DNA from 3 places in the Bradyrhizobium sp. ORS 86 genome. Region 1 is predicted to be linked to each of the others. Evidence: predicted binding sites of a transcription regulator. Region 1 holds the regulator's gene; each other region holds the start of a gene.
What was found. The regulator PhoB, encoded in region 1, activates phosphate uptake and scavenging genes when phosphate is short. The targets are predictions, from matches to a motif close to TGTCATNNANCTGTCAT.
Positions count from the first base shown of each region.

Region 1 (10,104 bases):
TCATCATCCGGCCGCCTTCTTCGGCTGCGCCGCCGACAGCGCGGAGCAGGCGCGCTCGAGACTTCCGATGGCCTGGTCGATTTCGGCCTCGGTCACGATCAGGGGCGCGAGGAATCGCACGACATTGTCGCCGGCGCCGACGGTGAGCAGCTTCTGCTCGCGCAGCGCGGTGACGAGGTCGCCCGAGGGCACCACGGCCTTAACACCGATCAACAGGCCTTCGCCGCGCACGTCCGAAATCACGCCGGGATAGCGATCGACGACCGAAGCAAGCTTCTGCTTGAGCAGCAGCGACATCCTCTGCACGTGATCGAAAAAGCCGGGTTTGAGCATCACGTCGAGCACGGCATTGGCCGCCGCCACCGCCAGCGGATTGCCGCCGAAGGTCGAACCGTGCGAGCCCGGTGCCATGCCGGCCGCAGCCTTTGCGCTCGCCAACACCGCGCCGATCGGGAACCCGCCGCCGAGCGCCTTCGCGAGCGACATCACGTCGGGCGTCACGCCGACGCGCTTGTAGGCGAACAATTCGCCGGTGCGGCCCATGCCGGTCTGCACCTCGTCGAATGCAAGCAGCAGGCCGTGCTCGTCGCAGAGCTGGCGCAGCGCCTTGAAGAAGGCTTGCGGGGCCGAGCGCACGCCGCCCTCGCCCTGCACCGGCTCGATCAGGATGCCGGCGGTGTGCGGTCCGATCGCCTTCTTCACGGCCTCGATGTCGCCGTGCGGAACCTGGTCGAAGCCGTCCATCGGCGGACCGAAGCCCTCCAGATATTTGGCGGAACCGGTGGCGGCGAGCGTTCCGAGCGTGCGACCGTGGAACGCGCCTTCGAAGGTGACGATGCGGTAGCGCTCGGGATGTCCCTTGGAGAAGTGATAATGGCGAACCAGCTTGATCACGCCTTCCGTCGCTTCCGCGCCGGAATTGCAGAAGAATACGTAGTCGGCAAAGCTCTGCTCGCAGAGCCGCGCGGCGAGCGCCTCGCCGTCCGGGCTCTTGAACAGGTTCGACATGTGCCAGAGCTTGGTCGCCTGTTCCTGGAGCGCCCTGACCAGATGCGGATGCGCATGCCCGAGCGCGTTCACCGCGACGCCCGAGGTGAAATCGAGATAGCGGTCGCCGTTGGTTGCGATGAGCCAAGCGCCCTCACCGCGCTCGAAGCCGAGATCGACCCTGGCGAAGACGGGAAGCAGATGCGACGTGGCGCTGTTGGTCATGGCAATCACTGACGGGTTTGAGGCCGACAATTGCCGCGTGCCTTGACGCCAGCGCAGCAACGGCCAGCTTCGGAAAACAAAACGTGCCGCCTTTTCGGGCGGCACGTGGCGGGCATTGTATGCTGCGGGCAGTCTCTGTCAATCGCTACGAAGTGGCCTTCCTGCAGTGCGAAACGCGCGCAATCCGGAGCATTCCGGTGAGGTGGAAAAGCCTCATTGCAATGCATAAGTGTCGGAACATGTGGACGCGCTGCCGCGGACTCTTGCGCCAGAGTCACGCCATATTGTAGCGTTTGGACTGTCGGATACGACATCTCGTGCGGCAGTACTGGACCCTCTAAGTAGCTTTCGTTCTGCGTACACGTTCGGGCGCAAAACCGCGTCCGGCGAGGGCTAAGGGATTCTGACCGCAGGGATATTTGTCAGATTTGGCTCGCAGCGCCGCTCCGATGACTGGCCGGCGCAAGGCGAAGGGAAGAATGCGATGACGGTATTGACCTGGTCCGATGATCGCGTCGAGCAGCTCAAGAAGCTCTGGGAGGCGGGCCTGTCGGCCAGCCAGATTGCGGCGGAACTCGGCAATGTGACGCGAAACGCCGTGATCGGCAAAGTGCATCGGCTTGGCCTGTCCGGCCGTGCCAAGGCCCCTTCCACCGCTGCCCCGCGACAGCGCAAGGCCCGTCCCGCCCAACACATGATGCGGGTGGCGCGTCCGGTCTCGCGCGGCAACACCGCGCTCGCCCACGCCTTCGAGGTCGAGCTGGAGCCGGATCCGGTCGCCTACGACAATGTGGTGCCGATGAGCCAACGGCTGTCGCTGCTCGAGCTGAACGAGGCGACCTGCCACTGGCCAGTCGGCGACCCCTCGAGCCCCGAATTCTTCTTCTGCGGCGGCAAGGCGCTCACCGGCCTGCCCTATTGCGCGCACCACTCGCGCATCGCCTACCAGCCGGCTGCCGACCGGCGCAGGCCCGCCAACAAGCCGCCGACCCGGTGAGTAGCATAGGCCGTGGAAACAAAATCCCCGCGCAAGCGGGGATTTTTTTGTGAAGGGACCACCTCTACGTCACCAGCGTCGTCCTGCCGCAGGCCGGGCCCCATACGCTGCGGCTTGTGTTGTGAACGGGACTCGTCGTTCCAACTTCGCGCAACAATTTGCATTCGGGGTTATGGGTCGCGGCTTTTGCCGGGACGACGCTGTGGTTATTTGCTGCCGCGCCTTACGGCTGCGGCTCCGCCTTGGCGAAGCGGTCGTCGAGCGCATAGCCGGCACCGCGCACGGTGCGGATCGGATCCTGCTCGCGGCCGGGATTGAGCAGCTTGCGCAAGCGGCCGATGTGCACGTCGACAGTCCGCTCGTCGATATAGATGTCGCGGCCCCAGACGCTGTCGAGGAGTTGCTCGCGGCTGAACACGCGGCCGGGATGCTCGAGGAAGAACTCGAGCAGGCGATACTCGGTAGGCCCGAGATCGATCGGCCGGCCGGAGCGCGCGACGCGACGCTTCTCGCGGTCGAGCTCGATATCGCCGTAAGTCAGCACGGTCGCGAGCCGCTCAGGGCTCGCGCGGCGCAACAGGCCCCTCACGCGCGCCAGCAGCTCCGGCACCGAGAACGGCTTGACGATGTAATCGTCGGCGCCGGTGGCGAGGCCTCGCACCCGCTCGCTCTCCTCGCCGCGCGCCGTCAGCATGATGATCGGAAGCTGCTTGGTCTCGGGTCGCGCCCGCAGGCGGCGGCACAGCTCGATGCCGGAGAGGCCGGGCAGCATCCAGTCAAGCACCACGAGATCGGGAACACGCTCCTTCAGCCTTGTGTCGGCATCGTCGCCGCGCCCGACCGTCTCGACGTCGTAGCCTTCCGCGTCGAGGTTGTAGCGCAACAACGTCGTCAGCGCTTCCTCGTCTTCGACTACCAGAATGCGTGCGCTCATCGGTCTATGGTCTTTCTCTGTGTTGATCCGTTGCCCGAACGCGAACCAGCACCTTCAGCTAGCCGTTGCCCGGCACTGTGGTGGCAAAGGTGGTCATGTCACCCTTCGGGCGCTTGTCGGTGATCTGCTGGCCTTCGATCATGTAGAACACGGTTTCGGCGATGTTGGTGGCATGGTCGCCGATCCGCTCGATGTTCTTGGCACAGAACATCAGATGGATGCAGAACGAGATGTTGCGCGGATCCTCCATCATGTAGGTGAGCAACTCGCGGAACAGCGAGGTGCAGATCGCGTCGACCTCCTCGTCGCCCTTCCAGACCGCCATCGCGGCCGGCAAATCGTGTGCGGCGTAGGCGTCGAGCACCGACTTGACTTGCGACAGCACCAAGTCGGTCATGTGCTCCAGGCCGCGGATCAGCTTCAGCGGCTGGAAATCGCTCTCCAGCGCCGCGACCCGCTTGCCCATGTTCTTGGCAAGGTCGCCGATCCGTTCGAGGTCGGTCGCCACCCGCATTGCGCTGACGATCTCGCGCAGGTCGATCGCCATCGGCTGGCGGCGCGCAATCGTCAGCACCGCGCGCTCCTCGATGATGCGCTGCAGGCTGTCGATCTCGACGTCGGCGGCGACGACGCGCTTGCCGAGCGCGACGTCGCGGCGGATCAGCGCATCGACGGACTCGGTGATCATGCGCTCGACGAGGCCGCCCATCTCGGCGACCAGGCGGGTGAGTTCCTGCAGGTCGCTGTCGAATGCCTTGGCGGTATGTTCAGAAACCATCGCTTGTCTCCTCAGCCGAACCGGCCGGTGATGTAGTCCTGGGTGCGTCGATCACTCGGCGAGGTGAAGATCTTGTTGGTGTCGTCGAACTCGATCAGTTCGCCAAGATACATGAAGGCGGTCTTGTCGGAGACGCGCGCCGCCTGCTGCATGTTGTGGGTAACGATCGCGATCGTGTAGTCCTCGGACAGTTCCTGGATCAGCTCCTCGACCTTGGCGGTCGAGATCGGATCGAGCGCCGAGCACGGCTCGTCGAACAGGATCACCTCGGGTCGCACCGCGACGGTGCGCGCGATGCACAGGCGCTGCTGCTGGCCGCCGGACAGCGAGAGGCCCGAGGCGTTCAGCTTGTCCTTGACCTCGTTCCACAGCGCGCCGCCGCGCAGCGCCTTTTCGACCCGGTCGTCCATCTCGGACTTCGAGATCTTCTCATAGAGGCGGATGCCGAAGGCGATGTTCTCATAGATCGTCATCGGGAACGGCGTCGGTTTCTGGAACACCATGCCGACCCGCGCGCGCAACAGGTTGAGGTCGAGCTTGGGGTCGAGGATGTTGGTCTGGTCCAGCATCAACTGGCCGACGGCGCGCTGACCCGGATAGAGATCATACATCCGGTTGAAGATGCGCAGCAGGGTCGACTTGCCGCAGCCCGACGGGCCGATGAACGCCGTGACGCGGTTGGTACCGAGCGTCAGGTTGATGTTCTTCAGCGCGTGGTGCTCGCCGTAATAGAAGTTGAGGTTGCGCACCGTCACTTTCGGCGGCGCCTCTGGAAGCGGCACCTGGGGGACGTGGCTCGCGGCAGTCATCGAAACGGAAAGCTCGGTCATTTTGCGGCCCTTTCGGCACCTAGGATGCGCGCGCCGATATTGAGCGCGAGCACGGTGAAGGTGATGAGCAGTGCACCGCTCCAGGCCAACTCCTTCCAGTAGGCATAGGGGCTCTGCACGAAGTTGTTGATGGTCACCGGGAGATTGGCCATCGTGCTGGTCAGGTTCAGGCTGAAGAACTGGTTCGAGAGCGCGGTGAACAGCAGCGGCGCGGTTTCACCCGCGACGCGGGCGGTGGCCAGCAACACACCGGTGATCAGACCCGATCGGGCGGCACGATAGGCGATCCGCTTGATGACCAGCGAACGCGGCAGGCCGAGCGCGCTTGCCGCCTCGCGCAGCGGATTAGGCACCAGCAGCAGCATGTCCTCGGTGGTGCGCAGCACGACCGGGATCACGATCACCGCGAGGGCCAGGGAGCCGGCGATCGCCGAGAAGCCGCGCATCGGCACCACCACGGCGCCATAGATGAACAGGCCGATGATAATCGACGGCGCGCTGAGCAGGATATCGTTGATGAAGCGGATCACCGAGGTGAGTTTGTCATGTCTACCGTACTCGGCAAGATAGGTGCCGGCGAACAGGCCAAGCGGCGCGCCGATACCGACCCCGATCACGGTCATGATGATCGAACCGACGATGGCGTTGAGCAGACCGCCTTCGGTCGAGCCAGGCGGCGGGGTGTTCTGGGTGAAGAGCTGCACGCTCAGCCCTGCGACGCCGTTGTAGAGCAGCGTGAGCAGGATCAGCGCCAGCCAGGTGACGCCGAATAGCGCGGCGCTGACGCAGAGAGCGCGGACGACGATGTCGCTGCGGCGGCGGGATTTGTAGATCGGGTTCATGGCGTCACTTCCCCGCCTTCTTTTCCAGACGCAGCAGCATCAAGCGCGCCGCCGCGAGCACGAAAAAGGTCAGCACGAACAAGAGCAGGCCGAGCAGGATCAGGCCGGACTGGTGCAGGCCGTCGCTTTCGGCGAATTCGGAGGCGATCGCCGCCGAGATCGTGGTGCCCGGCGCGAAGATCGACGAGGAGATGCGAAACGAGTTGCCGATGATGAAGGTCACCGCCATGGTCTCGCCGAGCGCACGACCGAGCGCCAGCATGATGCCGCCGATCACGCCGACCCGGGTGTAGGGGATCACGACGCTGCGGACGACCTCCCAGGTGGTGCAGCCCATGCCGTAGGCGGCTTCCTTCAGCACCGACGGCACGGTCTTGAACACATCGACCGAGATCGCGGTGATGAACGGCAGCACCATGATCGCGAGGATCAGCGAGGCGTTGAACAGGCTGAGATAGGACGGCGGACCGGCGAAGATGCTGCCGAGCACCGGCACGCCCTCGAAGATCCGGATCATGAACGGCTGGAACGTGTTGGCGAGGAACGGGCCGAGCACGAAGAAGCCCCACATGCCGTAGATGATCGAGGGGATGCCGGCGAGCAACTCGACCGCGATGCCGATCGGCCGGCGCAGCCATTGCGGGCAGAGTTCGGTCAGGAACACGGCAATGCCGATGCCCACGGGAATGGCGATCAGCATGGCGATGGCCGACGTGATCAGGGTGCCGTAGACCGGACCAAGCGCGCCCAGCACCGGCGGATCGGCCGAGGGAGCCCAGCGCTGGGTCCACAGGAAGGCGAACCCGTATTCCTTCATCGCCGGCCAAGCACCAACGATCAACGACAGGATGATGCCGCCGAGGATCAACAGAACCGAAATCGCCGAAATCCGGGTGATCCAGTAAAAGGTGGCATCACCGAGCTTGAACGCGCTGAGGGCCTTGGCGCGATCGTAAGTTCCGGCAGCTTCCATCACATCGCTCTGAACAGCCATGTCTGCCACGCCAATCCCCTCTCTACTATGTAAAGGCTACGCAATCCGCTACGCCCCGAAGCGATCGTCGCCGACGTTCTTTGACCGACGCCGTTCCCGTTGCGCCTTCCGGAGCGCCGCTCCCGGACTCCAGGCTTGTCGCGATAATGACGGAGTCCGGATCCGGTTGCAGAAGCTGTGCCGCCCCGCGGGCGGCACAGCTTTGGTTCGAAACGTCGGAGTTAGCTCTTGATCTCGGAGGTCCAGGTCTTCTCGATCTGCTGGACGACATTGCCTGGCATCGGGATGTAGTCGAGCTCCTCGGCCATCTTGTCGCCGTTCTTGAACGCCCAGCGGAAGAACTTGAGCGCTTCCTGGGACGCCGCCTTATCGGTCGCTTCCTTGTGCATCAGGATGAAGGTCGCCGCCGTGATCGGCCAGGACTTGTCGCCGGGCTGGTCGGTCAGGATCACGTAGTAGCCCGGCGTATGCGACCAGTCGGCGTTGGAAGCGGCGGCCTGGAAGGCGTCGACCGTCGGCTGCACCGTCTTGCCGCCCTTGTTGACCAACCCAGTGTAGGTCAGCTTGTTCTGCTTGGCGTAGGCATACTCGACGTAACCGATCGAGTTCTTGGTCTGGCTGATGTTGCCGGACACGCCCTCGTTGCCCTTGGCGCCAACGCCGGTCGGCCATTCGACCGCGGTGCCCTCGCCGACCTTGCTCTTCCAGTCAGCGCTGACCTTCGAGAGATAGTTGGTGAAGTTGAAGGTGGTGCCCGAACCGTCCGAGCGGCGGACTACGGTGATCGCGGCCGAGGGCAAGTTGACCTTCGGATTGAGCTTCTTGATCGCCGGATCGTCCCACTTGGTGATCTTGCCGAGATAGATGTTGGCAAGCGTCTCGCCGTCGAACACCATCTCGCCGGGCTTGACGCCGTCGAGGTTCACGACCGGAACGATCGCACCCATGACCATCGGCCACTGGACGAGACCGTCCTTCTCAAGCTGCTCGACCTTGAGCGGCATGTCGCTGGCGCCGAAGGTGACGGTCTTCGCCTGGATCTGCTTGATGCCGCCGCCCGAGCCGATCGACTGATAGTTCAGACCGTTGCCGGTCTCCTTCTTATAAGCGTCGGCCCATTTCGAATAGATTGGGAACGGAAATGTCGCGCCCGCGCCGGTAATATCGGCAGCGAAGGCCGACGTCGACGCGGCGACCAAGCCGGCAGCGACGATTGTCTTGATGAAATTCATGCTGATCTCCCTTGCTGAGCGAAGCGCCGAATGCGCCCGATCGCGCTCACGCCGGTCCATCTAGGAGCGGTCGGTGCTGCTTTTACGAAGGTTGGATGACAGTTGGATGACAGTATTAAGCGCCTGAAAACGCTCAGCTTTGTACCGGTACCGGGGTCTTCGGACGCGGAAAACAGGCGGTAAAGGTCGCGCCGCTTTTCGGCACGCTTTCGATCAAAAGACGCCCGCGATGACGGTTAAGAATATGTTTCACCAGCGATAATCCGAGGCCGGTTCCGCCCTGGTTGCGGCTGTCGCCGACGTCTACCCGGTAGAATCGCTCGGTCAGCCGCGGCAGGTGCTCCGGCGCGATGCCCGGGCCGAAATCCCGCACCATGACGCGGATTTCGGGGTTCGCCTCTCCCGGCGCCGGCTGGCTCAGCGACACGATCACGCGGCCGCCGGAGGCACCGTATTTGAGCGCGTTCTCGATCAGGTTCTCGAACAGCCGCAGCAACTCCTCGCGATCGCCGGCAATCATGACCGGGGCCTCCGGCAGGTCGAGCTCGATCTCGACCTGGCGCTCCCGCGCCAGCGCCTCGAGCCCGTCGACCACCTGGCGGATGATCGGCATGATGTCGATCAGGGCTTCCGGCTGGACATGCGCCGAGAGCTCGACCCGCGACAGCGACAAGAGATCGTCGATCAGCCGCGCCATGCGGGTGGCCTGGATGTGCATGATGCCGAGAAAGCGCTCGCGGGCCCGGGCGTCGTCCCGCGCCGGCCCCTGCAACGTGTCGATGAAGCCGGACAGCGCGGCGAGCGGCGTGCGCAGCTCGTGGCTCGCATTGGCGACGAAGTCGGCGCGCATCTCCTCGACCCGGCGCAGCGGCGTCTGATCGTGGAAGGTCATCAGCATGCACTTGTCGGTGCCGCCGAACAGCGTCGGCACCGGAACCGGCGTGATGACCAATTCCATCCAGCGATCGACCGGCACGTGGTCGGTGTAGGTGGCGCGGCGCGGTTCGGTGGTGGCGATCGCCTCGCGCAGCGCGGTGATGATCTCGGGCGAGCGCAGGGCAAATTGCGCCAGCTCGTTCTTGCGCAGCGCCGGCGCGAGCTGGGCGGCGGCCGCGTTGAGGTGGATGACGCGGCCGGCGCGATCCAGCAGCACGGCCGGGTCCGGCATGCCGGCGACAACGGCACTGACGGCAGCGGTCTCGACCGGATTGACGCTGCGGGCATCCTCGCGCGACGTCGCCGCATCGTGCAGCCGCCACGGCACCAGGGCCGCGGCCGCGATGCAGATGAACACCGCGGCGGCGCGCACCGGCGACAGCTCGCCGAGCGCCACGACCACGCTCAGCGCAAGGGCGGCCGCCAGCAGGATGATCGCAGCATGACGCAACCGGTCCGGCCACGGCGAGAACATGGAGGAGGATGTATCATCGATTGCCATCGCGGCGGCTTTCTTCCCTTCGGTTCAGATCTCGCCCGGACGAGGTCAACCGACGTCGCGCGAGGAGCGATCTGGCCGCTTCAATCAGACGCCGGAGTCGCCGCGCTTACGGACGAAAACCGCCTCGTGGTGCGGCTCGACGCGCGGCCCCGAATCAGCCTGCGGAAGCTGTTTGAGTCGGGCGCCGACAATAACCTCGCGAAACGTCAGCAAGATTACAGATATGACGAACGGGACAATATAATAGAGAAGCCGGAACAGCAGCATCCCGCCTAGCAGGTCCTCGCGGTCCATCTGCCAGAGGCCGACCAGCATTGCGGCGTCGAAGACCCCGAGGCCGCCGGGGGAATGGCTGGCGAAACCGAGCAAGGTCGCCGACACGAAGATGACGGCGACCACGACGAATCCCAGGTTCGGCTCGTCCGGCACCAGCACGTACATGGCGAGCGCGCAGAAGCCGAGGTCAAGGATGCCGATCGCGACCTGCAGCAGCGTCAGCGGTCCGCCCGGCAAGGTCACCGTCCATGGCCCGCGGCCGACCACCCGCGGCTGAGTCCAGACCCAGACTACATAGGCGACGAGCGCGATGATGATCGCGAATGCGAGGGTGCGATTGAGCCAGGGCGGCAACTGATCGATGTTGGCGGCGGCCTCTGGATGATAGGCAATCCCGAGGCCGAGCACCGCGGCGTTGCCGAGCCAGAAGGTGAGGCCGGCGAGGAAGCAGATCTTGGCGACGTCGATCGCGTTCAAGCCCCAGGCCGAGTAGATGCGATAGCGCACCGCGCCGCCGGTGAAGACGCTGGCGCCGACATTGTGGCCGATCGAATAGGAGGTGAACGCCGCG
Region 1 covers NZ_CP120699.1:7,337,539-7,347,642, forward strand. Annotated here, with positions in the region: gene argF (ornithine carbamoyltransferase) at 1-4, opposite strand, end outside; gene P6U25_RS33950 (aspartate aminotransferase family protein) at 4-1,212, opposite strand; gene P6U25_RS33955 (GcrA family cell cycle regulator) at 1,697-2,209, shown strand; gene phoB (phosphate regulon transcriptional regulator PhoB) at 2,433-3,143, opposite strand; gene phoU (phosphate signaling complex protein PhoU) at 3,202-3,921, opposite strand; gene pstB (phosphate ABC transporter ATP-binding protein PstB) at 3,933-4,751, opposite strand; gene pstA (phosphate ABC transporter permease PstA) at 4,748-5,593, opposite strand; gene pstC (phosphate ABC transporter permease subunit PstC) at 5,598-6,587, opposite strand; gene pstS (phosphate ABC transporter substrate-binding protein PstS) at 6,809-7,819, opposite strand; gene P6U25_RS33990 (ATP-binding protein) at 7,953-9,257, opposite strand; gene P6U25_RS33995 (lysylphosphatidylglycerol synthase domain-containing protein) at 9,342-10,104, opposite strand, start outside.

Region 2 (10,104 bases), 3.5 Mb from region 1:
CTATGTCGAGGGCCAGCTCCAGGGCGGCGTCGCGCAGGGCATCGGCTGGGCGCTGAACGAGGAGTACATCTACAACAGGGATGGCAAGGTCGATAATCCCGGCTTCCTCGATTATCGCATGCCGGTGTGCTCCGACCTGCCGATGATCGATTGCGCGCTGGTCGAGGTGCCCAACCCGAAGCATCCACAAGGCGTCAAGGGCGTCGGCGAAGTGCCACTGGTGCCTGTCATGGCCGCGGTCGCTAATGCCGTCCACAATGCGCTGGGCAAGCGGTTCTACAGCCTGCCGATGTCACCGCCGAAGGTCTCGGCGGAGCTGGATGCGCCGGTGCAGCAGGCGGCGGAGTAAAAGTCGTAGGGCGGGTTAGGCGAAGCCGTGACCCGCCCTCGCTCTATGACGTCGCATGTCGGCGAGTTACGCTTCGCTAACCCGCCCTGCGCTTTGGACGCGCGTCGCGCTCACCGCAACTCCTTCCCGAGCCGCGCAAACACCGTCTCGCATGTCATCAGATCGAGATGGCCGCCTCCGGCGTTCTTGAAGAAGGTGATGTCGTCGGCCGACAGCCGGCCGGCGATCTTGCCGCCGGCGAGGTCGTAGTGGTCGCCGAGCACGTCGCGCTCGCTGATGGCGCCGCTGGCAATCGGTTGCAGGATGTCGCCGACGCCGTCGAAGGCGGATTCGCGGCGGTCGACGAAGATGCGGGCGCGCCGCGCGGCCTCATCGTCGGCCTCGCGGGTCTCCGGCGTGAAGCCGCCGACCAGGTCGAGATGAGTGCCGGGCTTCAGGTTCGCGCCCTTGACCAGCGGCTCGCGCGAGCGCGTGCAGGTGGTGATCACATCGGCCTCGCGGGTTGCGGCATCGAGATCGGTGGCGACCTCGGCGGCAACGCCCTCGTTCGCGAGCTGCGTGGCGAGTTCTTGGGCGCGCTCCGCGGTTCGGTTCCAGATCAGCACGCGGCGCAGCGACGGCCGCACCGTGCGGTGCCCGCGCACCAGCCAGCGCGCCATCTCGCCTGCACCGACCACCAGGAGCGTCTCGACATCCGGCCGCGCGAGCTGCTTGGCGCCGAGCGCGGAGTCCGCGGCCGTCTTCCAATGGGTGATCTCGGAGGCATCCATCACCGCGAGCGGCCGCCCGTCGACGCCGTCGAACAGCACGCAGACCGCCTGTACGGCGGGCAGCTTGCCCTGCGCGAGATTGCCCGGGAAGCTGGTGTACAATTTGGTCATCATGAAGCGGCCGGCATCGACCGCGCTGCGCGTCACGAGCTGCTGCCCCTTGCCGTCGCCGAGATAGCCGTCGTGCACCGCGATCTTCGGCCGGCGGTGCGCCGCCTCGATCGCATCGATCAGGATCGGAAAGGTCAGGACGCGATTGACCTCGCTGTCGTCGACAAAATGCACGTCGTTCTCCTCTGAGCGCTGTTGCGCTCCTCGCTGGGGGTTGCCCGAGCGAGGCCCGGACTCGACCGGGATGGATAACGCGTGGGGAAGGTCAGTCAACCGGACATGCGCGCCCGTGCCGCGCTTGCTATGCTCCCGGTTGATTCTGTCGCAGGTTTTCTTAAAGACTGTGGTTGCATTCATCGTCGCCATCCTGACCTTCATGCTGCTTGCAGGCGCAGCGCTCGCGAGCATGGCGGTCTATGGGCGGCTCAAGGAGCATCATCGCACCGACGACACCAATACCTCGGTGCGGCTGGTCGCGACGCTATTCGTCACCATGCCGTCGCTGCTGCTCGGCCTGATGATGAACAACGCGGCCAACACCTATGTGGCGATCGACCGCAATCTGCATGTCTTCGCGACCGACGTCATCATGCTCGATCGCACGTTGCGACCGCTCGGCCCGAGCGCCGACGAGCCGCGGCAGCGGCTGCTTGCCTATGTCGAGCATGCGTTGAAGGACGTACCCATCGTCCGCGCCACCGAGAGTTCCGAGCATCTGCTCGATGAGGTCGGTACCAGCCTGCGCTCGCTGCGGTTCGATGACGAGCAGATGATCGCGCTGTGGAACGATGCGCGTGCGCTCTACCGCCAGTTACAGCAGCAGCGCTGGACCTTCGCCGAGCAGTCCGACTCCTCGTTTCCATCGCCGATGATCGGCATTCTCGTCGCCTGGCTGACGCTGATGTTCGCAACCCTGGGCTTTCGCGCACCGCGCAATGCGGTGGTGATCGGCGCGTATGTCGCTGCGGCGGCGCTGGTCTCGGCTGCGATCTATCTGATCCTCGACATGAGCACGCCGTTCTCCGGACCGATTCAATTATCCGACCGGCCGCTGGTGCGTGCCGCGGAGGAGATCAGGCGATAGGGCGGATTAGGCCGTGCAGCACCGTACGGCGAATTACGCTGCTGCCAACCCGCCCTGCGGCCTCACGCACGGCGCTTCAACGCCATCCCCATGCCGATCCAACTGATGCCGGCGAAGATCAGGTCGACGCTGAGGAAGATGCCGAGCACGTAGAGGCTCGATACCGGCCAGTGCGCGAGAATGATGGCGCCGAGCACGAGCGTGATGATGCCCGAAAGCGCAACCAGCCCCCACGGCGCCGCGGCGTTCATGCCGAAGGCGAGGAAGATGCGGACAATCCCCGAGATCACCAGCGCAACGCCGAGGAATAGCGTCAATGTTGCTGCCGCGAGCAGGGGATTCTCGAAGACGATGAAGCCAGCGACGACATAGAGCACGCCGAGCAGGGCCCAGAACAGGAACTTGCCCCACGATTTGACCTGGAATGCGTTGATGATCTCGGCGATGCCCGAGACGATCATCATGACGCCGACGAACAGGACGCTGACGACGGTTGCGAAGAGTACGCTGCCGAACGCCAGGATGCCGGCGATCAGATAGATCACCCCGAGCGCGACGATCCAGCCCCACTTCGTGCGGAGGGTGGACAGTCCGGATCCGAGGCTGTGGGCAGGAGGGCTGGTGGGTGAGCTGGACGTCGTTGACATGGCATCGCTCCCGTAAACTGGATCGAGCCATGCTACCATAGGTAGGCGTGACGACAAGGGCGGATGCCGGTGGCACCGAACGCGGCGCGACACGTTGATTCAATTCGTCTGCCGTGCTGCCGCGCAGCATTTGTGCAAGCGACAACATCTGATCCACATTGGAGGACGGATCGTCCGGATTGCGCAGGGACAAGCTGTCCGGTCCGCCCATCCATCCCGAGGAGGTCGACATGCCCGCCAGTCACGACAGGGATCACGTCTACAAGATGCTGGAACTCGTTGGATCATCGGAGAAGAGCGTCGAGGCCGCGATCGAGAACGCTATCAACCGCGCGTCGAAGACGATCCGCGAGATGAAATGGTTCGAGGTCGTGCAGACGCGAGGCCATATCGAAGAGGGCAAGATCCGCCACTATCAAGTGACGCTGCGGGTCGGCTTCACGCTGGAATAGCGCGGCTTCCTGGCTGCACGCTCAAATCCAGCCCCGTCATGCTGAGGAGGCCGCATAGCGGCCGTCTCGAAGCACGACGGCCTAACTGCGGCCGTGCATGCTTCGAGACGCGCTACGCGCTCCTCAGCATGACGGGGCTGGATGTGAACGCGTTGATCCACGCCGTTGCCCACGTCCCGATCACCGCCGCGACAGCGGCGCGGGTGGCGGCGGCTCGGTTGCGCCGGGGCCGAGCGAGCGCTGCACCATCACGCTGTCCGACCAGCGGCCGTAGCGGTAGGCAACGCCCGGCAAATGCGCGACGCGCGCGAAGCCGAACCGGTCGTGCAGCGCCAGCGACGCGGCGTTGTCGGCATCGATATAGCCGATCATCTGGCGGAAGCCGGCCGCGGCGCAGGTGTCGATCAACTCCTGCAGCAGCTTTCGGCCGACGCCCTGGCCGACATGTTGGTGATGCACGTAGATCGAGTGCTTCACCGTGTAGCGATAGGCGGGACGCTTGCGGAACATCACGACATAGGCGTAGCCGACGACCTCGCCATTGCGGACTGCGACCAGATGCGGCAGGCGGGTGTTGCGCAAATTCTTGCGGCGCTCGCGCAGATCGTCGGGCTCCGGCGTGCCGCTGTCGTCGACGCTTTCCTCGACGCCGCGGCGGATGTGGCGGCGGTAGATCGACAGCATGGCGTCGACGTCGCTGTCGCGCGAAGTGCGCACAGTGATCTTGTGGTCATTCTCCATTGCGTGCTGTCCGTCCGCTTATTCCGACACGACGTAGGTATAGAAACGGACCCGTCCTGACGCATCGATTTCCTTGTAGACGCCCTGGATCTCGACCTCGAAGCCGGGGAACGCGTTGAAGCTTGCCTCGAACATCCTGAGATACTCGATCATCGGCTTGCTGCGCTCCGAGAGCCGCTCGCCGGGCACGATGGTCGCGATGCCGGGCGGGTACACCACGAACGGCGTCGCCGCGATCCGTCCGAAGATCTCGTCGATCGGCAGGTAGTCGACGTCGTTGCGCACCAGGTAGCGCGAGGCCTCGCGCGGCGACATCGCGATCTCAGGCAGATGCTCGGGCAGGAATTGCTTCGCCTGCAGCGCGCTGACCCCGGCGTCGCGAAAGAAGCGGTGCATGTCGCCGCAGAGATCGCGCAAGCGTACCCCGGCATAGCGGTTCGGCCGCCGGCGGTAGAATTCGGGGATGACGTCCTCGAGCAGCGCGTTGTCGTCGTGCAGCTTCTTGAAGGCGACGAGGCCGGAGACCAGCGTGCCGGCCTTGCTGGCCTCGACGCCCGGCGTCAGCAGGAAGAGGAGGGAGTTGAGGTCGTTCTTCTCGGCGACGATGCGGTTCTCGCGCAGATATTGCGCCACCACAGGCGCGGGGATGCCATGGTCGGCATAGGCGCCGGTCGCATGGTCAAAGCCCGGTGTCAGCAGCGTCAGCTTGTTCGGGTCGGTCATGGCAAAGCCCGCGGTCAGCTCGGGAAAGCCGTGCCAGCTCTCGCCGGGCTTGAGCTGCCAGTAGGAGGGGCTGGTGGCAAGCTGGTCGGTCGAGATCGTCTCCCAGGCGACATTGTGCACGCCGCCTTCGCGCGCTACGTCGGGGATCATCACGCGGTCGGGCACGAACGGCTCGAAGAACCAGCGCCGCTCGACCCGCGTCTCGTTCTCCTCGAACTCGCGCTTCACCGCGCGGATCTTCTTGCGCAGCTCGATGCCGAGCCGGATCGTGTCGTCCCACAACACTTCGCCGGAGCGGCCCTTCATCATCTGCGCGCCGACGTCGAGCGAGGCGAACAGCGGATAGAACGGCGAGGTCGAGGCGTGCTGCATGAAGCTTTCGTTGAAGCGGCGGTGCTCCACCCGGCGCTTCTGGCCCTTGATGTGCCGATCGCGGATGTGGATCTGGGAGGCCTGCGAGAAGCTCGCGAGCTGCTTGTGGGTCGATTGGGTCGCGATGATGCCGGGTGCCTCGGAGCCGAGCTCGGACAGCCCCATCGCGAAGCGTCCCGTATAGATCGGGTGGAATTTCATGAAGCCGGCCCAGGCCTCATCGAACAGGATGTAGTCGCAGAGGTGGCCCATGCGCTTGAGGATCATCTCGGCAGAGTGGATGGTGCCGTCATAGGTGCACTGCTCCACCACCGCGACGCGGAAGGGGCGGGGCTTCTTCCAGGCGTTCTCGTCCTTGACCAGCGGGTGCTTGCGGATCGCATCGCGCAAGCTGCCTTCATCGAGCAGGTCCCAGCGCATCGGGCCGATCAGGCCCCAGGCGTTGCGCACGGTCGGGACGTAGATCGGGATGCCGCCGCCGATCAAAAGCGCGCCGTGATGGGCGGCCTTGTGGTTGTTGCGGTCGAACAGCACGAGGTCGCCGTCGGTGACCAGCGAGCCGAGCGCGACCTTGTTGGAGGTCGAGGTACCGTTGAGCACGAAATAGGTCTTCTCCGCGCCGAAGATCCGCGCCGCCTCCTTCTGCGCCCGCAGCGCCGGCCCCTCATGGGTGAGGAGGTCGCCGAGGTCGAGCACGGAATTGTCGAGATCGTCGCGGAATACCGCTTCGCCGAGATGCTCGACGAACACCCGCCCGATCGGGCTGCGGCTGTAGAACACGCCACCATTGTGGCCCGGGCAGGTCCAGAGCTGGTTGCCTTCCTCGGCATAGTCGACCAGCGCGCCGAAGAACGGCGTCTTCAGCGTCTCGGCATATTGCTTGAGCCGGCTGATCAGGTTCTTGGCGATAAAGGGCGGGGTCTCCTCGGACAGGAACACGTAACCGTCGATGAAATCCAAGACCTCGACCGGCAGGTCCTCGAACCGCTTGCGGCGGATCAGGAGGATGATCGGGAAGTCGAGGCCGCGCCGGCGCATCAGGTTGATCAGCGCGGCGGTCTTGCCTTCAAGCCCCTTCTTGCCCCAGTCGACCACCATGCAGCCGATCGCGGCGTCAGTCTGCACCGCGATCTCGGCATCCTCCAGCTTGCGGGCGCGCACCACCTCGAAGCCGGACCGCTCGATTTCGGTGATGATCTGGTTGAAGCGGATGCCTTCGAGATCGTCGGCCTCGAACACCGGCGCGGCGAACAGGAAGTTGAAGCGTTTGAAATAGTCCATGCGTGTCCTCGACGTCCATCCGGGCTGAACCTGTCGGCACAATTCATGACAGGCGGATGACAGGCGGCGGGCGCAGGACGGTAGGGCAATCGCATTTGGGAGAAAAGCGCCCTGCGGCCATCCTTCGCGACGGCTGCCTTTGGCAGGCTCCTTAAGGATGAGGTCTTGCTTTGCGGCACACTGGTAGACCCTCATGGTGAGGAGCGCCGCTCGCGGCGCGTCTCGAACCACGAGGCCGAGTACGTGCGCAGCCGCCTAAGGCGGCATGTGCGACAGCCCCGCACCGGACGGGGAGTGTGGATGAATTCAGTTCACCCTTAGCTGAAATTCTTCGCGTTTGCCTGGTGCGGCATGATGCTCGACAGTGGACGCATCCCAAGCCGGAGGGCGCCATGCTCGTACCCGCTGAAGCCAGTGTCGCGACCTATCTTGCCGCCATCGACCGGCTGGCACCGCTCGTCGCCGCGGAGCGCCAGCATTTCGACCACGACCGCAGGCTGCCCGACGCAGTCTTCAACGCGCTCGCCGAAGCGGGACTGTTTCGGCTCTATCTGCCGAGGTCGCTCGGCGGGCCGGAATTCTCCCCGTTCGATTTCATGACGATTGTCGAGGCAGCTTCCGCGCTCGACGGCTCGGTTGGCTGGATTGTCGGCAATGGCGGCGGCATGAGCCGGATCGGCGGCTATCTGTCCGCGGAGGTGGCCCGGAGCTGGTTCGCCGATCCGCTGGCCTTTGTCGTCAGCGCGACCGGTGCGGTCGGCACGGCCACCGAGGTCGAGCGAGGGTATCGTGTCAGCGGACGCTGGCCGTTCGGCAGTGGAGCTCATCATGCGACCCGGTTCATGGGGCTCGCCGCCGTGAAGACGGCTAGCGGCCAGAATGGGCCGCCGTTGTGCTGCTACTTCGACCGGTCGGAGGTCCGGGTGCACGACACCTGGTTCGTATCCGGACTGCGCGGCACCGGAAGCTGCGACTTCGAGGTGCGCGACAGCTTTGTTCCGTTCAGCCACACCCACGCGCTGGTCGATCTTCAACCCACCGAACGCGGAATTCCGTATCGGCTGCCGGGTCTGTCCGCGTTCGCCTGGACGATCTCTGTCGTTCCCCTGGGCATCGCACGAGGCGCGCTTGCGGCCTTTATCGAGCTGGCCGGGCGAAAGGCACGGCTCGGCAGCTCCGGCACGATGCGCGACAGCGAGCCCGTTCAAGACATGGTTGGCCGGGCGGAGGTCGCGCTGCGTTCAGCGCGCGCTTTGCTCGCCGAAGCCATGGCCGAGTTGATCGCAGCGATCGACGCCGGAGGCGGCCGTCTTGTCGAGGCGCGGGTGTTCCTGCGGACGGCTTGCGCCAATGCCGCGGAAAATGCCGCGCGGGTCGTCGACATGATTGCGGCCCATGCCGGCACCGCAGCGATCTTCGAGACCGGGACGCTGGAGCGGTCGATCCGCGACGTCCACGCGGCGATCAAGCATGTGGCGATGAACCCGAGCTGCTATGCTCTCGGCGGTCGCGTAAGCCTCGGCCTCGATCCCGGCACGTGGCGGTTCTAAAGGGCCGGTTTCGACTATTCATTGCGCGCCGCCGGAGGCCGCGGATATTCCAGTTGCATGGCGACGAAGTCGACCGTGCTTCGACCATAACGCGTCTCAATTTCGTGCAAGGCCCGGTCGAGTGCCTGCGCCGGCGGCGTCGTTCCTACCGGAGGGAGCAGGCGCGCCGCGGGCCAATCGGTCGCGACCTGTTGCGGATAGATGCGCAAGCCGTTGCGCGTGACCTGAACGCCGTCGGTTGCGGCAAAGGTCACCGCGTGTGAGCGGTAGGTGCGCGACCAACTGTCTGCGACCAGCGCCAGCGAAACCTCGTCGACGCCCCGCGTGAGCTTGAGGCCGAGCTGCTCCCTGTTCCAGAGGGCCAGCGTGTTCCGGATCGCGGTCAGCGCGAACGGGCGCGTGAATTTGAACGCGCTGCTGTCGTGGCGCGCATCCCAGTCGTCGACACCGATCTCGCGGGCGATCGTCTCCGCCTTGGCGCGGCCGGCGATCGCCTCGATCAGGGTGAGCGACATCGGCAGCGACGCCGAGATCCCGGTCGTCGTCGCAACGCCGCGGTCGATCACGATCCTGCGGTCCGCGACGTAGTGGATCTGTGGATGCCTGTCGCGCCAGCTCTTCAGATAGAACCAGTGCGTCGTCGCTCGCCGGCCGTCCAGCAGGCCGGCAGAGGCGACGACCTTGGCGCCGGCGCAGACGCTGATGATGACGGCGCCGTTGTCCGCCTGACGTCGGATCCATTGCATCACGGTCAGATCGTCGTCACGGCTCATCGCGGGCACGATGACGTAGTCGGCCCCATCGGGATGCGCGGCATCGAATGCTGCAATCGTCGCGTCCGGTTCGACCTTCAGCACCGGGAACAACGTCACCGCTCCCGGCTCCGTTGCCAGCGTCACAACGTCGGCGACATCGGCGCGCTTGAGGATGCCGTAAGGCATCAGATAGTCGGTGGTCTCGGTCATCTCATTGATGCCGACGATCGCGATCAACGGGCGTTGTCGCTTCGGCGGCTTCAGAGCCGCGACCGATGCGTCGTGCTCCTCCCGTGCGATCGGAGGAGGGCGCTTATATGTCGACGCGGCAGGAAGGCTGAGCAGCCAGCCGCCACCAACGATTGGAACCAGCGCGGCGACCGCAACACCACCCCATGCAAGAAATCGCCAGTTCATGATGAAGTGTCTCAACGGGTCTGCTTGGTCGTCGTCCAAGCTACCCGGCGAGTCCATCGATCGAAACGGCGTATTTCCCGCAAAAACGGACACGCGGCTGACGGCGGCCGCGTCCGTATGTAGCCCGCCTGTAGCCCGCGCGCTCATGCGCGGGCTACAGGCTGCCACAAGATCGACGCTGCCGGTCAGTAGACCAGGTTCGTGCCGGGCGGCTGCTCGAGCGCCGCCGCAAGCGAGCGATACTCAGCGCAATCGGTGCCGCAGATCTCGGCGATGCGGCGCAGATGGTATTCCGCCTGGTCGCGGTTGCCCTGTTCGATCTGCCAGAGACCATAGTAGTTCCACGTCAGCACATGGTTCGGATCGGCCTTCAGCGCGCGTTCGTACCAGACCTGCGACTGCTTGTAGTCGCCGAGCTTGCGATACGAATAGCCGATCAGATTGGCGACGTTCGGATGATCGTCATGACCGAGCGCATGGAGTTGATCGATCGCGGCGGCGTAGTCGTTGCGCTCGTAGATCGTCGCATAGGCGGCGCGGTAGCCCTCGCGAAACGCGGGGTCCTCGAAGCCGGATTGCTTGGCGGGCTTTTTGGTATGTGTCGCCTTCTTGCCTTTCTGCTGTGGGTAGGTCGGCGCGGTTGCCGGCGTGTCGTAATGCGACCCGTAGGGATCGCCTCCACCTCCTCCGCCGCCACCTCCGCCCCCGCCGCCGGCTGCCATGGATGCCTGCGGCGGGAAGAGGGCGAGCGGCACTGTCAAGCATGCTGCAAGTGTTGCGAGCTTCATCGGTGACTTGATCATGCGCACCTCCCGATACGAACAGGCCGTCATGGCCTGAAGCACTAAACTC
Region 2 covers NZ_CP120699.1:3,158,351-3,168,454, forward strand. Annotated here, with positions in the region: gene P6U25_RS14295 (xanthine dehydrogenase family protein molybdopterin-binding subunit) at 1-349, shown strand, start outside; gene P6U25_RS14300 (ornithine cyclodeaminase family protein) at 460-1,404, opposite strand; gene P6U25_RS14305 (hypothetical protein) at 1,574-2,314, shown strand; gene P6U25_RS14310 (HdeD family acid-resistance protein) at 2,377-2,961, opposite strand; gene P6U25_RS14315 (dodecin) at 3,192-3,413, shown strand; gene P6U25_RS14320 (GNAT family N-acetyltransferase) at 3,594-4,154, opposite strand; gene P6U25_RS14325 (Orn/Lys/Arg decarboxylase N-terminal domain-containing protein) at 4,173-6,530, opposite strand; gene P6U25_RS14330 (acyl-CoA dehydrogenase family protein) at 6,923-8,080, shown strand; gene P6U25_RS14335 (DJ-1/PfpI family protein) at 8,095-9,252, opposite strand; gene P6U25_RS14340 (tetratricopeptide repeat protein) at 9,438-10,055, opposite strand.
Region 2: P6U25_RS14325 (Orn/Lys/Arg decarboxylase N-terminal domain-containing protein) is a predicted target of PhoB. The motif match lies at 6,576-6,592, and genes of this name have one in related genera.

Region 3 (10,104 bases), 2.9 Mb from region 1:
CGTCGGCGATGCCGGAATTGTTGGCGGCGATGAAGGCCTCGAGCTTCTTGCGATCATCGGAGGAGATCCAGCGCGCCAGCGAGAACTCGCTGACCTCGAACTCCACCGGCAGCGAGTATTCAGCATCGAGCCGCGCCTTGAGCACGTCGAGCTGCAGCGGGCCAACCACGCCGACCAGCGCCGGCGCGCCGTCGCGCGGACGGAACACCTGGACGACGCCCTCTTCCGACATCTGCTGCAGGGCTTCCTTCAGCTTCTTCGCCTTCATCGCATCCGTCAGGCGGACACGGCGGACGATTTCCGGCGCGAAGCTCGGCACGCCGACGAAAGTCAGCTCCTCACCCTCAGTCAGGGTGTCGCCGATCCGCAGCGTGCCGTGATTGGGAATGCCGACGACGTCGCCGGCGAACGCCTCGTCCGCCACCGAACGGTCCTGAGCGAAGAAGAATTGCGGGCTCGACAGGCTCATGTTCTTGCCGGTGCGCACCAGCTTCGCCTTCATGCCGCGGCTGAGCTTGCCCGAGCACAATCGCGCGAACGCGATGCGGTCGCGATGGTTCGGATCCATGTTGGCCTGGATCTTGAACACGAAGGCGCTCATGCGCGGCTCGGAGGCCTCGACCTTGCGCAAATCTGAATCCTGCGCACGCGGCGCCGGCGCGAACTTGCCGAGCCCTTCCAGCAAGTCGCCGACGCCGAAATTGCGCAGCGCGCTGCCGAAATAGACCGGCGTCAGGTGCCCCTCGCGAAACGCGTCGAGCTCGAACGGTTTGCAGGCTTCCGATACCAGTTCGAGCTCGTCCTTGACCCCGGCGACGTCGAGACTGGGATTGCGGGCGCCGAGATCGGCGATGTCGATCTGCTCGGCCTGACCGGTCTTGGCGCCGCCGCCTTCGAGCAGCCGCACGCCGCCATTGACGACGTCGTAGGTGCCGAGGAAGTCGCGGCCGCGGCCGACCGGCCAGGTCATCGGCGTGGTGTCGAGCGCCAGCGTCTTCTCGATCTCGTCCAAAAGCTCGAAGGTGTCGCGGCTCTCGCGGTCCATCTTGTTGATGAAGGTGATGATCGGAATGTCGCGCAGGCGGCAAACCTCGAACAGTTTTCGCGTGCGCGCTTCGATGCCCTTGGCCGCGTCGATTACCATGACAGCGGAATCGACCGCGGTCAGCGTCCGATAAGTGTCTTCCGAAAAGTCCTCGTGGCCCGGCGTATCGAGGAGATTGAACACGAGATCGTTGAACTCGAACGTCATCACCGAGGTGACGACCGAGATGCCGCGCTCGCGCTCGATCTTCATCCAGTCCGAGCGGGTGTTGCGCCGCTCGCCCTTGGCCTTGACCTGCCCCGCAAGGTTGATCGCGCCGCCGAACAGCAGCAGCTTTTCGGTCAGCGTGGTCTTGCCGGCGTCCGGGTGCGAGATGATCGCAAAGGTGCGTCGCCGCGCCACCTCCTCGGAAAGCGACGAACGGAACGGCGATTCGGCTGTGACTGAGATATCGGACATAGCGGGGGAGCGTTTGGCAGGGAAAACGGACACGATCAAGGGCGATTTGTCGCAATGCGGAATGGTCGCATCCTCCCATATAGGTACGGGAAGGACGACCTTCACCTCATGAGACCATTAGCGGGGACGACCCTGCCATATCCGGAGGGTTCGTTATGGCGTGGGCCATTCTGTTCACCGCGGGTCTCCTCGAGATCGGCTGGGCCATCGGGCTGAAATACACTGAGGGTTTTTCGCGGCTCGTGCCGTCGGCGCTCACGCTGGCGGCCATGGCCGGCAGCATCATCCTGCTGGGCGTCGCGCTCAAGACACTGCCGATCGGAACCGCCTATGCGGTCTGGACCGGGATCGGTGCCGTCGGAACCGCGGCGCTCGGCATCATCCTGCTCGGCGAGCCGGCGACTGCGATGCGGCTTGCCAGCATCGCATTGATCGTCGCGGGCATTATCGGGCTGAAGCTGGTCGGATGATCACTTGAGGATCAGCACCGCCCAATAGCTCAGCGCGGCAACCGCCGCGGATGCGGGAATTGTGATCACCCAGGCATAGACGATCGAGCTCGCCACGTTCCAGCGCACCGCGGACAGCCGCCGTGCCGCCCCGACGCCGACGATGGCGCCGGTGATGGTGTGCGTGGTCGAGACCGGAACCCCGAGAAAGGTTGCCATGAACAGGGTCGCGGCACCGCCGGTTTCGGCGCAGAAGCCCTGCATCGGTGTCAGCTTGGTGATCCGCAGTCCCATGGTGCGGACGATCCGCCAGCCGCCCATCAGGGTGCCCAGCGCCATCGCGCTCTGGCAGGCCAGCACCACCCAGAAAGGGATGTGGAACGTCTCGCCGGTATGCCCTTGCGAATAAAGCAGCACAGCGATGATCCCCATGGTCTTCTGCGCGTCGTTGCCGCCATGGCCGAGCGAATAGAGCGAGGCTGAGGCGAATTGCAGGATGCGAAAGGCGCGATCGACGGCGAACGGTGTCGAGCGCACCGACAGCCAGGAGACAATCGCGACCAGCACCAGCGCCAGCAGGAAGCCGACCAGCGGCGACAGCACGATCGCAAGCAGCGTCTTCGAGAGCCCGCTCCACACCGCCGCCGAAATCCCCGCCTTCGCCATGCCCGCGCCGACCAGCCCGCCGATCAGCGCGTGCGAGCTCGACGAGGGAATGCCGAGCGCCCAGGTGATCAGGTTCCAGACGATCGCGCCGACCAGGGCGGCGAAGATCACGGTCGCATCGACCACCGATGGCTCGATGATCCCGGTGCCGATGGTGTTGGCGACGTGCAGGCCGAACACCATGAAGGCGACGAAGTTGAAGAAGGCCGCCCAGAACACCGCATATTGCGGCCGCAGCACGCGCGTCGAGACGATGGTCGCGATCGAATTGGCGGCATCGTGCAAGCCGTTCAGGAAATCGAACAGCAGCGCCACCGCGATCAGGATGACGAGAACGGGAAGACCCAGCGTGGCGTCCACGTGATGCCCTGCCCTATTTCACTTGTTTGAGCATGATCTCCGCGCAAACGCCTCGCGTTTGTCGCAGGGAAAACCGCTGCACACGTTTCCGGATCATGCTCAGACCTGCTCGATCACGATCGAGTTGATCTCGTTGGCGACGTCGTCGAAGCGGTCGGCCACCTTCTCGAGGTGATCGTAGATCTCCGCGCCGACGATGAAGTCCATCGTGTTGGCATTGCGATGCTTCAGGAACAATTCCTTCAGTCCGATGTCGTGCAGGTCGTCGACCCGGCCTTCGAGCTTGGTCAACTCCTCGGTGATCTGGGTCAGCATCACGACGTTCTGGCCGATCGACTGCAAGAGCGGCAGCGCGCGGCCGACTAGGTTGGCGCATTCGATGATCAGGCCGCCGATCTCGCGCATCGGCGGTTCGAACGATCGCACCTCGAACAGCACGACCGCCTTCGCGGTCTGCTGCATCTGGTCGACGGCATCATCCATCGACGTGATCAGGTTCTTGATGTCGCCGCGGTCGAACGGGGTGATGAAGGTGCGGCGGACCGCGGTGAGGACTTCGCGGGTGATGTTGTCCGCATCGTTCTCGAATTGATTGACACGCTGGCAGAAGACGGGCGTCTCGTCCCCGCCCTTCAGCATGTCCTGCAGCGCCAATGCGCACTGCACGGAGGTCTGGGCATGGCGGGCGAACAGGTCGAAAAACCGCTCTTCCTTGGGCAGGAAGCTGCGAAACCAGCGTAACATATGTCCGTTCCATCGTTCCGGGGCAGCCGTCGGGAAGCCGTCACAGAACTGTCATAGAACACTTCGCGGGACAAGCGCCCGGCCTCGGCCGCCCGGATGGGCGGTCATCCACCACTTTGTCGGTTCAGAAAGTCCCTGCCCCGCTGCCCTACAGCGACCGCCGCAGGTAATGGGCGAGCTCCCCGACGAGGCCGCGCCGGAACAGCAGCACGCAGGCGACGAAGATCACGCCCTGGATGACGGTCACCCACTGGCCGAAGCCAGCGAGATATTGCTGCATGGCAATGATCACGAAGGCGCCGACCACAGGTCCGAAAATCGTGCCGAGACCGCCGACCAGCGTCATCAGCACGATCTCACCGGACATCGACCAGTGCACGTCGGTGAGCGAGGCGTTCTGCGCCACAAACACCTTCAGCGAGCCGGCGAAGCCCGCCAGCGTGCCCGACAGGATGAAGGCGAGCAGCTTGTACTGGTCGGTCTTGTAGCCGAGCGAAATCGCGCGCGGCTCGTTCTCGCGGATCGATTTGAGCACCTCGCCGAACGGCGAGTTGATGGTGCGGTAGATCAGGAGGAAGCCGGCGAGGAATCCCACCAGCACGACGTAATAGAGCACCGTCGGCTTGGAGAGGTCGAAGATCCCGAACAGATGGCCCTGCGGAATGCCCTGGATGCCGTCCTCGCCGTGGGTGAACGGCGCCTGTAGATAGATGAAGTAGATGAGCTGCGACAACGCCAGCGTGATCATCGCGAAATAGATGCCCTGCCGGCGAATCGAGACATAGCCGGTGACAAGAGCGAGCAAGGCGGCGGCAGCCGTGCCGACCACGATGCCGAGCTCGGGCGGCAGCCCCCACACCTTCAGCGCATGCGCCGACACATAGCCCGCGGTGCCGAGAAACATCGCGTGGCCGAACGACAGCAAGCCGCCATAGCCGATCAAGAGGTTGAAGGCGCAAGCGAGCAGCGCGAAGCACAGCGCCTGCATGACGAAGAAGGGATAGATTCCCGTCCACGGCACGACCGCCAGCAGCACCGCCATCGCGGCGAACACAGTCATCTCGTCGCGCATCGCGCGCGGCGTCACCGGAATCGTATCATCGGTCAATGCTGACATATCAGGCCGCCCGTCCCGTCAGTCCCGTTGGTTTCACCAGCAACACCAGCACCATCAGGACAAACACCACGGTGTTGGAGGCCTCGGGATAAAAATACTTGGTCAGTCCCTCGATCACACCGAGCGCAAAGCCGGTGATGATCGATCCCATGATCGAGCCCATGCCGCCGATCACGACCACCGCGAACACCACGATGATCAGATCGGCGCCCATCAGCGGCCGGACCTGGTTGATCGGTGCCGACAGCACGCCGGCGAGCGCCGCCAGGCCGACGCCGAGCCCGTAGGTCAGCGTGATCATCCGTGGCACGTTGATGCCGAAGGCGCGCACCAGCGTCGGGTTCTCAGTGGCGGCGCGCAGGTAGGCGCCAAGCTGCGTCTTCTCGATCAGGAACCAAGTCGCAAGGCACACCACCAGCGAGAACACGACGACCCAGCCGCGATAGATCGGCAGGAACATGAAGCCGAGATTCATGCCGCCCCTGAGCTGATCCGGGATCGAATAAGGCAGACCGGAGGAGCCGAAATAGTTCTGGAACACGCCCTGCACGATCAGCGCGATGCCGAAGGTCAGCAGCAGCCCGTAGAGATGATCGAGCCCGGTCAGCCATTGCAGCATGGTGCGCTCGAGGATCATGCCGAAGATGCCGACGACGATCGGTGCGATGATCAGCGCCCACCAATAATTGATGCCACCCAGATTGAGCAGGAAATACGCCACGAAGGCGCCCATCATATAGAGCGCGCCGTGCGCGAAATTGATGATGTTGAGCATGCCGAAGATCACGGCAAGCCCCAGACTGAGCAGCGCGTAGAACGAGCCGTTGATCAGTCCCACCAGGAGCTGTGCGTATAGAGCCTGCATCGAATGAGCTTTCGCTTGGGTAGACAAGGCCCGCCGGTCACGCCGTGCCCGGCGGGCGTGATCATTACTTCTTCAGCAATGGGCAGGTGCTCTTGTCGAGCGGGGTGAACGCCTGGTCGCCCGGCACGGTGCCGACCAGCTTGTAGAAATCCCACGGGCCCTTCGACTCCGACGGCTTCTTCACCTCGAACAGGTAAGCGTTGTGGGTGACACGGCCGTTGGGCTGGATCTCGCCTTTGCCGAACAGCGGATCGTCGGTCGGGATCGACTTCATCTTCTCGACCACCTTGACGCCGTCATGCGGATTGCCGCCCAGCGCCTCCAGCGCCTTGAAGTAATGCATCAAGCCTGCATAGACGCCGGCCTGCACCATGGTCGGGGGAGCGCTGTTCTTCATCCGCTCCGAAAACCGCTTGGAGAAGGCACGGGTCTGGTCGTTCATGTCCCAGTAGAACGTCTCGGTGAAGTTGAGGCCCTGCGCGGTCTCGAGCCCGATCGCCTTGACGTCGGTGAGGAACAACAAGAGCGCGGCGAGCTTCTGGCCGCCCTTGACGATGCCGAACTCAGCCGCCTGCTTGATCGAGTTGGTGGTGTCGCCTCCCGCGTTGGCAAGGCCGATGATCTTGGCCTTGGAGGCCTGCGCCTGCAGCAGGAAGGAGGAGAAGTCCGCGGTGTTGAGCGGATGCTTGACGCCGCCGACCACCTTGCCGCCATTGGCAAGGACGACGGCGGTGGTATCGCGTTCCAGCGCGGCGCCGAACGCATAGTCCGCGGTCAGGAAGAACCAGGTGTCTCCGCCCGCCTTCACCAGCGCCTGGCCGGTGGCGTGGGCGAGCATGTAGGTGTCGTAGGTCCAGTGCACTGTGTTCGGCGAGCACTGCGCGTTGGTCAGATCAGAGGTCGCTGCACCCGAGTTGATGTAGACGCCGTTCTTTTCCTTCACGACGTTGTTGACCGCGAGCGCGACGCCGGAATTCGGCACGTCGACGATCGCATCGACCTTGTCGACGTCGAACCACTGCCGGGCGATGGTGGTGCCAATGTCGGGCTTGTTCTGGTGATCGCCGGAGATGAGATCGATGGTCCAGCCCTTGGCCTTCAGGCCGGAGTCCTCGATCGCCATTTGCGCCGCCAGCGTCGAACCGGGACCTGCGAGGTCGGCATAAAGGCCGGACTGATCGGACAACGCACCGATCTTGACCGTCTTGTCCATCTTGTCCTGGGCGGAGGCGACGCTCGCGGCGCTGAGCACCATCGCGGTGCCGAGCAGAAGCGCCGAAATCGTATGTCTCATCTGGTATTCCCTCGTTTTAAATTTTCTGGTTCAGGCGATCTCAGACGCCAAGATAGGTATGGAGCTTGTCCATGTTGGACGACAGCTCCGAATTCGAGAACCCGTCGATCACCTTGCCGTGCTCGACGATGTAGTAGCGGTCGGCAACGGTCGAGGCGAAGCGGAAATTCTGCTCGACCAGAAGGATGGTGAATCCCTCGGATTTCAGGCGCGAAATGGTGTGGCCGATCTGCTGGATGATGACCGGCGCCAAGCCTTCGGTCGGCTCGTCCAGCATCAGGAAGCGTGCGCCGGTGCGCAGGATGCGCGCGATCGCCAGCATCTGCTGCTCGCCGCCGGAAAGCTTGGTGCCCTGGCTGGTGAGACGCTCCTTCAGGTTGGGAAACAGCGTGAAGATCTGGTCGAGCGAGAGGCCCCCGCTCTGCACCACCGGCGGCAACAGCAGGTTCTCGCGCACGTCGAGGCTCGAGAAGATGCCGCGCTCCTCCGGACAAAACGCAATTCCCATCCGCGCGATCCTGTCGGACGTAGCGCGAATGATCTCCTTATTGTTGAACCGGATCGAGCCGGAACGCTTGCCGATGACGCCCATCACCGATTTCAGCGTCGTGGTCTTGCCCGCACCGTTGCGGCCGAGCAGTGTCACGACCTCGCCGGCCTTCACGTTAAAATTGATGCCGTGCAGGATGTGGGACTCGCCGTACCAGGCCTGCAGATCCTTGACCGACAGCACGTCGGCGCTGGCCGCCGTCGCGGGAGCTTCCGCCAGTTTCGCCTCAGCCATGACCCGCTCCCAGATAAGCTTCCTTCACACGCTCGTCCTTGGAGAGCTCGGCGTAGTTGCCCTCCGCCAACACCTGCCCGCGCGTCAGCACGGTGATGACGTCGGAGAGGTTGGCGACGACCGAGAGGTTATGCTCGACCATCAGGATGGTGTATTTGGCGGAAATCCGCTTGATCAGCGCCGCGATCTTGTCGATGTCCTCATGGCCCATGCCGGCCATCGGCTCGTCCAGCAGCATCATCTCCGGGTCGAGCGCGAGCGTCGTCGCAATTTCAAGTGCGCGCTTGCGGCCATAGGGCATCTCGACCGCCGGCGTGTTGGCGAACTCGCTCAAGCCGACGTCGTTCAACAGCTCATGGGCGCGCGGATTGAAGCGGTCGAGCACGGTCTTGGAGCGCCAGAAATCGAACGACGCGCCGTGCTGGCGCTGCAAGGCCACGCGGACGTTCTCCAGCGCGGTCAGATGGGGGAACACCGCCGAGATCTGGAACGACCGGACCAATCCGAGCCGCGCCACATCGGCCGGCGGCATCGCGGTGATATCCTGCCCCTTGTAGCGGATCTCGCCCGCCGAAGGCTTCAGGAATTTGGTCAAGAGATTGAAACAGGTCGTCTTGCCGGCGCCGTTGGGCCCGATCAACGCATGAATGTGACCGCGACGCACCTTCAACGCGACGTCGCGAACGGCGAAGAAACCCGCGAATTCCTTGGTCAATCCGCTGGTTTCGAGAATGAACTCATCGGCCAAATAGAATCCCCCATACGCCATCGCTGCGAGGCCTCTCGCCTGCGTGGCCAGTTTTTTGATGTCCGACGGGTTGTCCGATACGTCTTGGAACCGTCCGAAGCCCGCCGCCTCCGGCCGGAATATGCCGTCATCCGTGTCGGTTACGCAAGGTGGAAAGCTGTGCACTGCGGCATCGCGAACACCCGGTTCCGGTTCGTCCTTAGTCGAATGGCATTCGATCGCAGTTTGCGCATCGGACGGCAGCCGCTAACGGTATTTCGCTGCGCTTCGGCGCTTTTCATGACCCGGCCCCGCGCCATCATCGATCCCGACCTGGTCCGTCGTTGCCGCGGCTCGGCGATGCGATCGCGTTTGGCTAGCCGATGCAATTCGAATGCGCCGATCCAGCTAACCCTTCTTGCGCGCCTTCGCCGGCACTTCCTTGGCATAGAGATCCGGCTTGAAGCCGACCACGCGCTTTGACCCGAGGTCGAGCACCGGCCGCTTGATCATCGACGGCTGCTCCGCCATCAACGCGAGCGCCTTGCGCTCGTTCAAACCTTCCTTGTCGTCGTCAGGCAGCTTCTTGAAGGTGGTCCCGGCGCGATTGAGCAGCGTCTCCCAGCCGACCTCGTCACTCCACTGCTTGAGCTTGTCCTTGCCGATTCCGGCGGTCTTGTAGTCGTGAAAGTCGTAAGCCACGCCGTGATCATCGAGCCAGGCGCGCGCCTTCTTCATGGTGTCGCAGTTCTTGATGCCGTAGATGGTGATGGTCAATGCCGTTCCCCCCATGCGATTGCGGCGGGGAAATTATCGCCGCAGCAATCGCAGCGCCAGACCGCGCCGGGTCTGTCTCCACATCGATATTGGCCGCGCCTCAGCGCGCATAATGCGTGAAGACGAAGTCGTGATCCCGGGCGTGCGCCTCGTGGCAGGCGAAGCAGGTCTCGTGCTGCGCGGCATCGACCGGCTTGCCGTCGATGAACCGGCCAAAGCCCCAGCCGCCGGTTGCGGCATACTTGATGGAATCCTTGACCATGACCTGGACGGTGGTCGCCGGCCCCGTGATGAAGGCGCCATCGAGGCCGGCGACGGGCTTGCGCTTCCAGGCCAGCTTGACCAGCACGGTGCCATCGGGAAACGGCGACGTGCCATCCTGATAGGCCTTCGCAGCCGTCGCGTTGCCAAGTACGCTGCGCAGCTCGTCGAGCCCGGTCTCTTCTCCCACCGCGATCAGCTTCCAGTCGCGATAGCCGGCTGGAATTTTCACGCCGAAGATCGGCGAAGCCGGCGCCGCATCGTCGGCATGGCCGACGGCAAAGGGCAATGACGCCGTGATGCAGGCCGCCGCGATCGCGGCGGCTGCCCATTTCAGAACCTGTCTCACGATCCGTTGTCCGCGCTCGCTTCACGTCCTGCTGACGTCGATGATGGCCTGGGCAAACGCCTGCGGCGCTTCCTGCGGCAGATTGTGACCGATGCCTCCGGTGATCAGCCGGTGCTCATAGTGACCGGAGAACTTCTTGGCATAGGCGGCAGGCTCCGGATGCGGCGCGCCATTGGCATCACCTTCCATCGTGATGGTCGGGATCGC
Region 3 covers NZ_CP120699.1:4,461,922-4,472,025, forward strand. Annotated here, with positions in the region: gene P6U25_RS20855 (peptide chain release factor 3) at 1-1,504, opposite strand, end outside; gene sugE (quaternary ammonium compound efflux SMR transporter SugE) at 1,660-1,974, shown strand; gene P6U25_RS20865 (inorganic phosphate transporter) at 1,975-2,979, opposite strand; gene P6U25_RS20870 (DUF47 domain-containing protein) at 3,079-3,723, opposite strand; gene P6U25_RS20875 (branched-chain amino acid ABC transporter permease) at 3,872-4,840, opposite strand; gene P6U25_RS20880 (branched-chain amino acid ABC transporter permease) at 4,842-5,705, opposite strand; gene P6U25_RS20885 (ABC transporter substrate-binding protein) at 5,770-6,999, opposite strand; gene P6U25_RS20890 (ABC transporter ATP-binding protein) at 7,040-7,783, opposite strand; gene P6U25_RS20895 (ABC transporter ATP-binding protein) at 7,776-8,531, opposite strand; gene P6U25_RS20900 (ArsC family reductase) at 8,919-9,287, opposite strand; gene P6U25_RS20905 (cytochrome P460 family protein) at 9,388-9,897, opposite strand; gene P6U25_RS20910 (alpha/beta fold hydrolase) at 9,919-10,104, opposite strand, start outside.
Region 3: P6U25_RS20870 (DUF47 domain-containing protein) is a predicted target of PhoB. The motif match lies at 3,762-3,778, and genes of this name have one in related genera.